2 regions of the Amycolatopsis viridis genome follow, and region 1 is predicted to be linked to the other one. Evidence: riboswitches for the same ligand, from Rfam matches in the RefSeq annotation. Region 1 holds a riboswitch; the other holds the start of a gene.
What was found. A riboswitch is a leader RNA that binds a small molecule or an ion and turns the genes downstream of it on or off. The one in region 1 is predicted to bind thiamine pyrophosphate.

Region 1 (6,178 bases):
GGCAGCAGACGAACGTGGTCCCGCCGGTGGCGGCGCCGCGCTCGACCCATCCGCTGATCAGGCACCAGCAGCAGAACGGGACGACGCAGCGAAGACCGGCCGCGCAGCTGACGGACGTGCAGCGCACCCGGGTGGTGCACCCGGTGGCGCCGCCGCCGCTGGGCGGCCCGACACGGCGCATGCCGGTCGCCGGACAGGGTGGGTCGGCGCGTGGTGAGCGCACCGTGTTCATCCCGAAGCCGGTGGACCCACCGGCCACCGAGGAGGCGCCGGCATCGGGGAAGAAGGCCTGGTGGAAGACGCGGTGGGCGCTCGCGGCGGCCACCAGTGTCGTGGCGTTCGTGGTCGGCATGCTGGCCATCACCGGTTTTGAGACCGCCACCGGGAGCACCGTGTCCGGCGGGACCGGCACCACGCTGGGCCGGGTGGTCGGCGGATCCGGCGGGGGCGCCGAGCAGCGGAAGACCAGCGAGGTCCCGGCGAGTACGCGGAGCTCCACGCCGCACGAGAAGGCGCCGGCCGGCACGAGCAGCAGGCCGACTTCATCGAGCGAGGAGGAGACCGAGCCGCCCGTGACGACCACCCCGAGCGGCAGCGCGCGGCAACAGCCCTCCACGGCCTCGCCGACGCAGACGACGGCGCCGACCAGCCCCTGACCCACCAGACCCGCGGTCGCGGACGGGCCCTTCGCGAGGTTTCGCGGAGGGCCCGTTGCTGTGTTCGTGCCGGCTAGGGGAGCTGGGAGCGCAGTGCCCTGGCGGCCGCTGCGGGGTCGTCCGCCTCGGTGATCGCCCGCACCACGACGACCCGGGACGCTCCGGCCGCCAGCACGTCCGGCAGCCGCTCCGCGTCGATGCCGCCGATGGCGAACCACGGCCGCGCGGTGCCGAACTCCGCGGCCGCGCGCACCAGGTCGAGCCCCGGCGCGGGGCGGCCCGGCTTGGTCGGTGTCGGCCAGCAGGGGCCGGTGCAGAAGTAGTCCGCTCCATCTTCCACCGCCGCCGCCCGTGCCTGGGTGACGTCGTGCGTGGACAGGCCGATCACCGGCTCGTCGCCGATGATCCGGCGCGCCAGCGGCACCGGCAGGTCGTCCTGGCCCAGGTGCAGTACGTCTGCGTCCACCGCCGCTGCGATGTCCGCCCGGTCGTTCACCGCCAGCAAGGCCCCGTGCCGTGCGCACGCCTCCGCCAGGATCTCCAGCGCGGCGAGCTCCTGGCGGGCTTCCAGCGGCACGTCGTCCCGCTTGTCCCGCAGCTGCACGATGTCCACACCGCCGGCCAGTGCAGCGTCGGCGAACTCGGCCAGATCCGGCCGGTCCCCGGTGCACAGGTACAGCCGTGCCGTGTCGAGTCGCTTCCGGATCTGGTCCCCGCTGAGCCCTGGCATGGCCTGAACCCTATCTCGCGGGTTAGGGTGTGGTTGTCCGCACGGGAGCCCGGGTCACGGGCTGAGAGGGAGCTGGAGCGCTCCGACCGTGGAACCTGATCCGGATCATGCCGGCGCAGGGAGCGTGATTCTGATGAGCAAGCACCACGTGACCGTCGTGGGTGGCGGTGTCATCGGCCTGTCCGTGGCCTGGCGCGCCGCGGCGGCCGGGCACCGCGTCACCGTCGTGGACCCCGCACCCGGCCGCGGTGCGTCCTGGGTGGCCGGCGGGATGCTGGCCCCCGTCACCGAGGCCTGGCCCGGCGAGGAGGAGTCGCTCGCCCTCGGCGAGGAGTCGCTGCGCCGCTGGCCAGATTTCGCGCAAGCGCTTGCGCACGACGGTGGCGACCCTGGGCTGTCCTTCGCGGGGACGGTCGTCGTCGCCCTGGACCGCGCGGACGCCGACCAGCTGGACATCGTGGCCGGCTACCTGCGCTCGGTCGGCCGCGAGGTCGAGCAGGTCACCAGCCGCCGCTTGCGCGCGCTCGAACCCGGGCTGGGCGCCGTGCGGGGCGGCCTGCTCGTGCCCGGTGACCTGGCCGTCGACAACCGCCGCCTGCTGCGCTCGCTCCAGGCCGCCGCGGTCGCCCGCGGCGCGGAGTTCACGGCCGGCGAAGCCATCGCCGTCGAACCGGGCCTCGTCCGGACGGCGCGCGGCGACCTCCGCTGCGATGTCGTGGTGATCGCCGCCGGCGCCCACAGCGCGCGGCTGCACCCGCTGCTGGCGCGCGGCGTCCGCCCGCTGAAGGGCGAGATCCTCCGGTTGCGGGCGCGACGCACCAGCCTGCCACCGCCCGCGCGCACCGTGCGCGCCGTCGTCGAGGGGCGGCCGGTGTACCTCGTGCCGCGGGCGGACGGCGAACTGGTCCTCGGCGCGACCCAGTACGAGGCCGGGTTCGACGGGACCGTCACCGCCCGCGGCGTCCGCGAGCTGCTGGAGGGTGCCGAGCGGATCTTTCCCGGCATCGACGAGTACGAGCTGGTCGAGACCGCCGCCGGGCTGCGCGCGGCCAGCGTCGACACGCTCCCGTTCATCGGGGACCTGGGGGACGGCGTCCTCGCCGCCACCGGTCATCACCGCAACGGTCTGCTCATGGCGCCGGTGACCGCCGACGCCGTGGTGGCGTGGCTGGCCGGGGAGAAACCGCCCGAGGAGGCGCTCGCGGCGGACCCGGGCCGGCTGGAACCAGGAGGGGTTTGATGGAAGTGCAGGTCAACGGCCAGTGGCGGGCGTTCCCCGACGGCTCGACGGTCGCCGACGTGATGAGGGCGATCGACGCGCCCGACCGCGGTGTGGCGGTCGCGCTCGACGGCGAGGTGGTGCGGCGCGGCACCTGGGCGCAGCAGGTCGTGCCGGCCGGGGCGCGCCTGGAGATCCTGACGGCGGTGCAAGGTGGGTGAGGTCATGTTCGACGGCGACCAGCTCGTGATCGGGGAGCACAAGCTCTCCTCGCGGCTGATCATCGGAACCGGTGGTGCGGCGAACCTGTCCGTGCTGGAACGCGCGCTGGTCGCGTCGGGGACGGAACTGACGACCGTCGCGATGCGCCGCGCCGACACCGAGGGCGGCTCGGGTGTGCTGGATCTGCTGCGCCGGCTCGGCATCCGGCTCCTGCCGAACACCGCGGGCTGCCGCAACGCGGCCGAGGCGGTGCTCACCGCGCGGCTGGCCCGCGAGGCGCTGGAGACCGACCTGATCAAGCTGGAGGTGCAGGCCGACGACCGCACGCTGCTGCCCGATCCGGTCGAGACGCTCGACGCGGCCGAGCAGCTCGTCGCGGACGGGTTCACCGTGTTCGCCTACACCAACGACGACCCGGTGCTCGCCCTGCGGCTGGAGGAGGCGGGCTGCGCCGCGGTGATGCCGCTGGGCGCCCCGATCGGCACCGGGCTGGGGATCCGCAACCCGCACAACATCGAGCTGATCGTGGCCCGCGCCGGGGTGCCGATCATCCTCGACGCGGGGATCGGCACCGCCTCGGACGCGGCGCTGGCGATGGAGCTGGGTTGTGACGCGGTGCTGCTGGCCACGGCCGTCACCCGGGCACAGGACCCGGAACGCATGGCGTACGCGATGCGGTCCGCGGTGACCGCCGGGCGGCTGGCGCGTCAGGCGGGGCGCATCCCGCAGCGGTTCTGGGCGCACGCGTCGAGCCCGCCGCGCTGAGAATCCGGACTTCACCTCGGCTTGCCGTGACGAGCCCGTATGGTTTACCGCACCCCGCACGGTCCGCGAGGCGAAGGAGCTCGAGAGTGGTTGAGTCAACCGAGGATGTCGCTGGACGGTTGTTCCTCGCCGTCGGCAGGCTGTCCCGGTCACTGCGGCAGGCCGGCACGCCCGGCCCCGGCCACGGCTCCATTTCCGCGCTGTCCACCCTGGTCGTGCTGGGGCCGATGCGGCTGGGTGACCTGGCGGCGAAGGAGGGCGTGGCGGCCGCGACGATGTCCCGGATCGTCGCCTCACTGGTGGACGCGGGCTGGGCGAGCCGCGAACCCGATCCGGTCGACCGCCGGGCGTGGCTCGCCACAGCCACCCCGGCGGGCGAGCGCATGCTGCTCGATCTGCGGTCCACCCGGGTGCACGAGCTGCAGAAACGCATCGACCGGCTGTCGCCGGAGCACCAGGCCGCGCTCGGCGAGGCGCTGCCGGCGCTGGAGGCGCTGCTGGCCGGCGAGGAGAGCTGACGCCCGGCGGCCGGGCGCGGGTCAGCGGTTCTCGGGCGCGAGCCGCCAGAAGGCGGACACCGGGCCGACCTTCGCGCCCATCGGGTAGGAGTGGGCGACCGCGTTGCTGACGAACCACTTCCCGAACCGCGCGGCCTCCGGCACCGGCATGCCCCGCGCCAGACCCGCGGTCAGGGCGGAGGCCATCGCGTCCCCGGCGCCGTGCGTGTGCGGCGTGGAGAACCGCGGCCCCGGCAGTTCGACGAACGACCGGCCGTCGTAGAGCAGGTCGACGCACTCCGGGTCCCGCGTCAGGTGCCCGCTCTTGACCAGCACGTACTTCGGGCCGAGTTCCTTCAGCGCGACCGCCGCGTCGTGCATGCCGGCGCGGTCGGTCACCTCGAGCCCGGTGAGCAGGCGCACCTCGTCGAGGTTCGGCGTGATCACCGCGGCGCGCGGCAGCAGCAGGTCCCGCAGCGCGGCCAGCCCGGCCGCGTCGAACAGCGGGTGCCCGTGCATCGAGGCGGCCACCGGGTCGACCACGAACGGGACCTTGGTGTCCCGGCCGATCTCCGCCCGGTCACACGCGGCCGCGACCGCCTCGATGATCTCGGCTGAGGCGAGCATCCCGGTTTTCGCCGCCTGCATGCCCATGTCGGCGGCGACGGCCTCGATCTGCCCGGCCACGATCCGCGCCGGGATATCGGCCCGGTCGTGCACGCCGAGGGTGTTCTGCACGGTCACCGCGGTCACCGCGACCAAACCGTGCACCCCGCAGGTCAGGAACGTGCGCAGGTCCGCCTGCAGCCCCGCCGCGCCACCGGAGTCGGATCCGGCGATGGTGAGGGCGGCAGGCGGACTCGCGTTCTGGCTCATGCCTCCAGTGTCGCAAACGGGCCGATCAGGCGAGCCGCCAGAACGGCGACACCGGCCCGACACCCCCGCCCAGCGGGTACGCCTCCGCCACGCACCGCTCGATGAACCGCTTGCCCTCGTCGACCGCGTCCGGCACGCCCAGTCCCTTGGCGAGGAACGCGGTGATCGACGAGGCGAGCGTGTCGCCACCGCCGTGCGTGTGCGGGGTGTCGATGCGGCGCGCGGACAGCTCGATGTACTGCACCCCGTCGGAGAGCAGGTCCACGCACTCCGGGTCGTCGTAGAGGTGCCCGCCCTTGACGAGCACCCACATCGGACCCAGGGCCAGCAGCGCCCGCGCGGCGTCGCGCTGGCTGTCCCGGTCGGTGACCTCGACCCCGGTGAGCAGCCGGACCTCGTCCAGGTTCGGTGTCACCAGGGTCGCGCGCGGGAACAGCTCGGTGCGGATGGCCTCCAGCGCCTCCTCGCGCAGCAGCGCGTCGCCGTGCATCGACGCCGCCACCGGGTCCACCACGAACGGCACGCTGGAATTCCGTCCGATGTGGACCTCGTCCAGGGTCTTGGCGACCTCGCCGATGATCTCCGCGGTGGCCAGCATGCCGGTCTTCGCGGCGTCCACGCCCATGTCCCCGGCGACGGCCCGGATCTGCGCGGACACCACGTCCGGCGGGATCTCGGTGAAGCCCTGCACGCCCAGCGAGTTCTGCACCGTGACCGCGGTGACGGCGGTCATCCCGTGCACCCCGCAGGCGAAGAAGGTGCGCAGGTCGGCCTGGATGCCCGCGCCACCGCCGGAATCGCTTCCGGCGATGGTCAGCGCGGTCTTCGGGGTGACGGTCATCAGGGCTGGACCACCGGGAGGTAGACCTGCTTGCCGCTCTCGGTGAACTCCGCCGACTTCTCCTGCATCCCGGCCTCGATGGCGTCCAGCGTGGACAGGCCGTGCTCCTCGGCGTACTTGCGCACGTCCTGCGTGATGCGCATGGAGCAGAACTTCGGCCCGCACATCGAGCAGAAGTGCGCGGTCTTGGCGGGCTCCGCGGGCAGCGTCTCGTCGTGGTAGGCGCGCGCGGTGTCCGGATCGAGCGAGAGGTTGAACTGGTCGGTCCAGCGGAACTCGAACCGGGCCTTGGACAGCTCGTCGTCCCATTCCTGCGCGTACGGGTGGCCCTTCGCCAGGTCCGCGGCGTGCGCCGCGATCTTGTACGCGATC
Region 2 (6,178 bases), 420 kb from region 1:
GCGATGCCGAATCCGGCAGCCTGCCGGATGTGGACGAGGGGGCGGCATGAGTGCCGTGCTCGCCGACGTGATGACACTGCCGCGGCTTGCCGCGACCGACGAGGGGGCGGCATGAGCGAGCTCGCGAGCGAATCATCGAACACCATGCTCGCTGACGTCATAACACTGCCGCGGCTCGCGGCGACCGACGAGGGGGCGGCATGAGCGAGCTCGCGAGCGAATCACCGAACACCATGCCCGCCGACGTCATAACACTGCCGCGGCTTGCCGCGACCGACGAGGAGGCGGCATGACGGCGACGCTGGACGCGGCGCCGGTGGAGCGGTGGAGTGTGCCGTTCCACCGGCTGTACCGCGCCGAGCTGCGGTGGATCTTCCGCCGCCCCCGCACGCTGATCGTGCTGGGCCTGCTCGCGCTGATCCCGGTGATCATCGGCGTCGGCCTGACCATCGCGGCGAACACCGGCGCCGGGCCGGGCGGCGGGAACGGCGGCGGCGATGCGCTGCTCACCACCGCGGCCGGGAACGCGCTGGTCCTGCCGCTGGCCACGCTCGGCCTCACGCTGAACCTGCTGCTGCCACTGATCACCGCGATGTCGGCGGGCGACGCACTGGCCGGTGAATCGTCGGTGGGCACGCTGCGCGGGTTGCTGCTCGCCCCGGTCAGCCGGGGCAGGCTGCTGCTGATGAAGTCGCTCGGGGTGGCGACCTTCACGCTGGCCGCGGCGCTGCTGATGGCCGTGGTCGCAATGCTGACCGGCCTGGTCATCAACGGAACCGGGTCCCTGTTCACCCTGTCCGGCAACACACTGTCCTTTGCGGATGCCCTGGGGCGCGTCGCGCTGGCCGCGGCCTGGGTGACGTTGCAGCTGTGGGCGGTCGGGGCGATCGCGCTGGCGATCTCGGCGTGCACCGAGCACCCGATGCTCGTGGTGGTGTCGGTGCTGGCCGGGACGGTGGTGTCGACGGTGCTGCTCCTGCTGTCGGCGGTGGACTGGCTGCACCCGTTCCTGCTGCCGAAGTCGTGGAACGCGATCGCGGACATCCTGCGCGATCCGATACCCACCGGTCAGCTCAGCGAAGGCGCGATCCGGGCCGCGTGCTACATCGTGATCGGCCTGTCCCTGGCCTACGCCCGGCTGTCCACGAAGGACGGTTAGCTCCCGAGCAGGGCCACGCCGTCCGGGTCGGGTGCGAGCCGGACCTCGTCGCCCGGGTTCACGTCGGCGGACACCGCCGCGACCGCGTCCACCGTGCCCGCGGCGGTACGCACCGACAGCCGGACGTGGTCGCGGCGGTGCACCGTGCTCAGCACCGCACCGGCGACGCCGTCCGCCGCCAGCCGCAAGCCGTTCGGGCGCAGCCCCAGCCGCACCGGCCCGTCCGCCGCGTCGGGCACCGCGACCTCACCGAAGGCGCACCGCACGACCCCGGCCACCGCCTCGCCGCCGGTCACGGTGGTGACGCCCAGGAAGCGGGCCACGTTCTCGTCGGCGGGCCGGCGCCACACCTCGCGTACCGCGCCGACCTGACGGATCCGCCCGGCCTGCATCACGGCCACCCGGTCGGCCAGTGTGAACGCCTCCTCCTGGTCGTGCGTGACCAGCAGCGCGGTGATCTTCGCGGTGCGCAGCACCTCGGCCAGGTCCACAGCCAGCTGCTCGCGCAGCCCCGCATCCAGCCCGGACAGCGGCTCGTCCAGCAGCAGCAGGCGCGGCTCGGGCGCCAGCGCACGGGCCAGCGCGACCCGTTGCGCCTCACCACCGGACAGCTCGGTGACGCGACGCCGCTGGTAACCGGCCAGGCCGACCAGGTCCAGCAGCCGGTTCACCCGCTCCGCCCGCTCCGCGGCGGGCATCCCGTGCATGCGCGGCCCGAACGCGATGTTCCCGGCGACGTCGCGGTGCGGGAACAGCTGACCGTCCTGGAACACCAGCCCGAACCCGCGCCGGTGCACCGGTACGCGCGCGAGGTCCGCGCCGTCCCACCGCACACTGCCCGCGCTGACCGGTTCCAGGCCGGTGATCGCACGCAGCAGAGTCGACTTGCCCGACCCGGACGGGCCGAGCAACGCGAGCACCTCGCCGTCGGCGATCTCCAGGTCCACGCCGGAGACGGCGGTGAACGAGCCATACCGCACGGTGAGGCCGGACACGGTCAACGCCATCGCTAGAACTCCCCCACCCGGCCGGACGCGAGCCGGTCGATCACGATCACCGCGGCCGCGGTGACCAGCATGAGCAGCGCGCACGCCGCGTACGCCATCTGGTTGTTGAGCTGCCCGGGCCGCGCGATGAGCGCCGCGATCGCGACCGGCAGCGTCGGTGCCTGCGGGCGCGCGAGGAAACTCGTCGCGCCGAACTCGCCGAGCGCGACCACGTAGCCGAAACCCGCCGCCGCGATCACCGCGCGCATCGCCAGCGGCACGTCGATCTCCCGCCACACCCGCGGCGGGCTCGCACCGAGGGTCGCCGCCGCCTGGCGCAGGCGGTCGTCGATCGAGCGGACCACCGGCAGCACGGTCCGGACCACCAGGGGGATCACCACCAGCGCCTGTGCCAGCGGCACCAGCAGCGGCGACCGGCGCAGGTCGCCGGGCAGCGCGTCGAGGGTCACCAGGTACCCGAAACCGACGGTCACCGCGGACACGCCGAGCGGCAGCATCAGCGCGGCGTCCATCGACTCGCCGACCCCGCGCGCCAGCCGCCCGGGCGACCGCCGCAGTGCGACCAGCAGCACCGACGCCGACACACCGACGACCATCGCGAGGACCGTCGCGTCGGTGGCGGTGCGCAGCGAGTTCAGCGCCGCATCCCAGCCGGACACCTGCAACGTGCCGTCGTTGCCGGTGCCCGCCAGCGCCCGGTAGCCGGCCAGGCTCCAGCCGTCGCCGGCGGACACCGAGCGCACCAGCAACGCGACGATCGGGGTCAGCAACAGCCCGAGCACCGCCACCGCGGCCGCGACCACCGCCCACTCGCCGCGGACCGGGCGGCGCGCGGTCTCCCGGCGGGACCGCAGCCGCAACGCGCTCTCCCGGCGCCGGCGCGCCGCCGCGCCGAGCAGCAGCACGGCCAGCACGGCGGCGATCTGCACCAGTGACAGGGCCGCCGCGCCCGTCAGGTCGAGCAGGTTTTCGGTGCGCAGGTAGATCTCGGTCTCCAGCGTCCGGTACCGCGCGCCGCCGAGGATCAGGACCACGCCGAAACTGGTGGCGCAGAACAGGAACACCACCGCCGCCGCGGACGTGATCGCCGGCATCAACGCCGGCAGCGTCACCGAGCGGAACGCCCGCCACCGGGAGGCGCCGAGCGCGCGAGCGGCATCCTCGGCGCGCGAGTCGAGCAGCGCCCACAGCCCACCGACCGTCCGGCCCACCACCGCGACGTTGAAGAACGCGTTGGCCAGCACGATCGACAACCAGCCACCGTCGGTCCACAGGGCGCGGAACGCCAGGCCGACCACCACGGTGGGCAGCACGAACGGCACCAGCACGAGCGTGCGCACGATCCCCACCCCGGGAAGCTGCACGCGCGCCAGCAGGAACGCCACCGGCATGCCCGCGGCCACCGCGACCAGGGTCGAGCCGGCGGCCTGGGCGAGCGTGAACCAGGCCAGCCGCCACGTCTCGCCCCCGGCCAGCGCGGCGAACACCCCGCCGTCGACAAAACCCAGCCGCAGGATCGCCCCGACGGGCCACGCGAAGAACACCACCAGGAACCCGAGCGGCAGCACGGCCAGTGCCGCCAGCCCGAGCCCGGCGCGGCTCACTGGCCGAGCAACGAGCGCCACTGCGAGATCCACTGCTCACGCCCGGCCTGCACGGTGGCCGCGGGCAGGCTCGCCGGGTTGGGCGGCAGCGGGGCGGCCGTCGTCCAGGACGCGGGCAGCGCCACGCCCTCGCGGGCCGGGTAGACGTACATGTTCTCCGCCACCGTCGCCTGGAACTGCTGGGACAGCAGGAAGTCGATCACCTTCTGCGCGTTGGCCGCGTTGGGCGAACCGGCGAGCACACCGGCGTACTCGACCTGGCGGTAGCAGGTGTCCAGCAGGGCCTTCGTGCGCGGCTTGCCGTCATCGCCGATCTCCGCCGCGGGCGACGACGCGTAGGACACCACGATCGGCCGCGGGCCCTTGCCCGAGGAGCCGGAGAAGTCCTGCCCGTACGCCTCCTCCCAGCCCGCGTCGGCCCGCATGCCGTTGGCCTTGAGCTGGGTCCAGTAGTTCTGCCAGTTCTGCTCGCCGTAGCGGGCGACGGTGCCGAGCAGGAAGGCCAGCCCCGGCGAGCTGGTGGCCGGGTTCTCCACGACTAGCAGGTCCTTGTACTGGGGCTTGACCAGGTCGTCGTAGGTCGCCGGCGCCGGGACGCCGTGCTGGGCGAACCAGCCGGTGTCGATGTTGAGGCACACGTCACCCAGGTCGACCGCGGAGAGGCGGTGCTCGGAGTCCACGGCGTAGCGCTGCGGGCCGCGGTCGGCCTCGGGGCTGGTGTAGGGCGTGAAGACGCCCTCGCTCAGCGCACGGGAGGCGAATGTCGAGTCGACGCCGAACGCGGCGTCGCCGATCGGGTTGGCCTTGGTGAGCACGAGCGTGTTGGTGAGCGCGCCGGCGTCGCCCTTCTTCACCACGTTGATCTTGATGCCGGTCTGCTGCTGGAACGCGTCGAGCACCTGCTGCGGCGCGGCGAACGAGTCGTGGGTGACGAGCGTGACCGTGGACGGGCCGGAGGCGCTGTCGTTGCCGGCCAGCGTGCAACCGGCGGTCAGGGCGGCGACCAGGCCCACCAGGACGCCCGTGCGGAACTTCATGACCACTCCTCGCTCGGGCCGGCGAGAGGAGTCGGGCCTCCCTGCGCCGGCATGATCCGGATCAGGTGCGAACGGTCGCGGGACAGGCCCGCCTCTCAGCCCGGACAACCCGGACTCCCGTGGCAACCGTGCAGCGTACCCGCCGCGGTACCACCATGGAGCACATGGCGGAACTACTGAGCGACACGGAGATCTCCGAAGCCCTCAACAAGCTGCCGTACTGGCAGCGCTCGGGCGACGTGCTGGAGCGCACGGCCGAGCTGGCCAACTTCCCGCAGGCGATCGCGGTGGTGAACCGGGTCGCCGAGATCGCGGAGAGCGTGAACCACCACCCCGACATCGACATCCGGTGGCGCACGGTCACGTTCCGGTGCAGCACGCACTCGGCGGGCGGGATCACCGCTCAGGACGTGTCGCTGGCCGAGCAGATCGACAGCACGATCGACGCGTTGTGATCTCCGTCGGACCGGCAACATCGGGGCCGGTCCGGTGCGTTTCCCGGGTGGAGGGAACGCACATGGGAAAGGTTGTCGCGCGACTGGCCGGCTTGGGAGCCGCGGTCGCCTTGTTGCTGACAGTACTGGCCGGGACGGCGCAGGCGGTCACGCCGTCCGATCCTGGCAGCGCCGCGGGCGAGACACAGGCGGTCGTCGTCGCGGTGCTGTCGTTCGGGTTGATGATCGCCGCGGCGGGCGGGGTGTTCTGGTATACGGCCCGGCACCGAGGGCCGCAGGAGTGAAATAGGTCACACCAGTGACCAGGCCGTAACGACCGGGGCCTCGCGGGCGCTGTCACGCGCGGAAGTACCTGCTCACCCCTGAGGTCGCCATGAACAGCACGCCCGCCCTGTCGCCCGTCCAGCGCGCCTGGGTCACCGGACTGGCCACCGCCATCACCCTGGTCGCCGTCCTCGCCCTCGCCGTTCTGGGCTGAGCCCAGCCGGCCACCGGCCCGCCGGAACTTCCGGCGGGCCGTTTTCCTGCGCAGATGATCTGTGTGCCTAGCCACTCGCTGGTGACTTCTTCGTGTCCGGTTCGTAATCTGACCGGCGGCCATCCCCCGAATGGCTGAATAAGTCCCCTCCCCGAAACTGGTGATCTTCCGCAATGGCAGGTCGACATAGATCCAAAACACAATCGTTGACGGTTCCGCTGGCGATCGGCTTGGCCGCGGCAGTCGTGCTGGGCCTCGCCGTGTGGCTGACCGGCAACCTCAGCCGGACGGACACCTCCGGCCTGGCGGCTCAGATGGCGCCGTTGCCACCACCGGTCACGACCACGCCGCCCCCGGTCCTGACGACGACAACCACCCCGCCGCCGCCCCCGGTGACGACCACCACCCCGCCGGCCTCCTCGACGACCTCGACGACCA

Region 2: linked by a shared signal. The riboswitch ahead of FHX46_RS05980 (thiamine ABC transporter substrate-binding protein) and the one ahead of thiO (glycine oxidase ThiO) in region 1 are both predicted to bind thiamine pyrophosphate.

Annotation. Positions count from the first base shown of each region.
Region 1 is NZ_JAANOU010000001.1:772,586-778,763, forward strand. Features, by position in the region: gene FHX46_RS03880 (hypothetical protein) at 1-656, shown strand, start outside; gene thiE (thiamine phosphate synthase) at 730-1,386, opposite strand; TPP riboswitch at 1,418-1,525, shown strand; gene thiO (glycine oxidase ThiO) at 1,520-2,626, shown strand; gene thiS (sulfur carrier protein ThiS) at 2,626-2,826, shown strand; gene thiG (thiazole synthase) at 2,831-3,592, shown strand; gene FHX46_RS03905 (MarR family winged helix-turn-helix transcriptional regulator) at 3,679-4,110, shown strand; gene thiD (bifunctional hydroxymethylpyrimidine kinase/phosphomethylpyrimidine kinase) at 4,132-4,965, opposite strand; gene thiD (bifunctional hydroxymethylpyrimidine kinase/phosphomethylpyrimidine kinase) at 4,991-5,806, opposite strand; gene thiC (phosphomethylpyrimidine synthase ThiC) at 5,806-6,178, opposite strand, start outside.
Region 2 is NZ_JAANOU010000001.1:1,189,432-1,195,609, reverse strand. Features, by position in the region: gene FHX46_RS06000 (ABC transporter ATP-binding protein) at 1-50, shown strand, start outside; gene FHX46_RS05995 (ABC transporter permease subunit) at 290-1,159, shown strand; gene FHX46_RS05990 (ABC transporter ATP-binding protein) at 1,156-2,166, opposite strand; gene FHX46_RS05985 (ABC transporter permease) at 2,169-3,770, opposite strand; gene FHX46_RS05980 (thiamine ABC transporter substrate-binding protein) at 3,767-4,807, opposite strand; TPP riboswitch at 4,829-4,938, opposite strand; gene FHX46_RS05975 (4a-hydroxytetrahydrobiopterin dehydratase) at 4,972-5,262, shown strand; gene FHX46_RS05970 (hypothetical protein) at 5,325-5,546, shown strand; gene FHX46_RS28975 (hypothetical protein) at 6,051-6,178, opposite strand, start outside.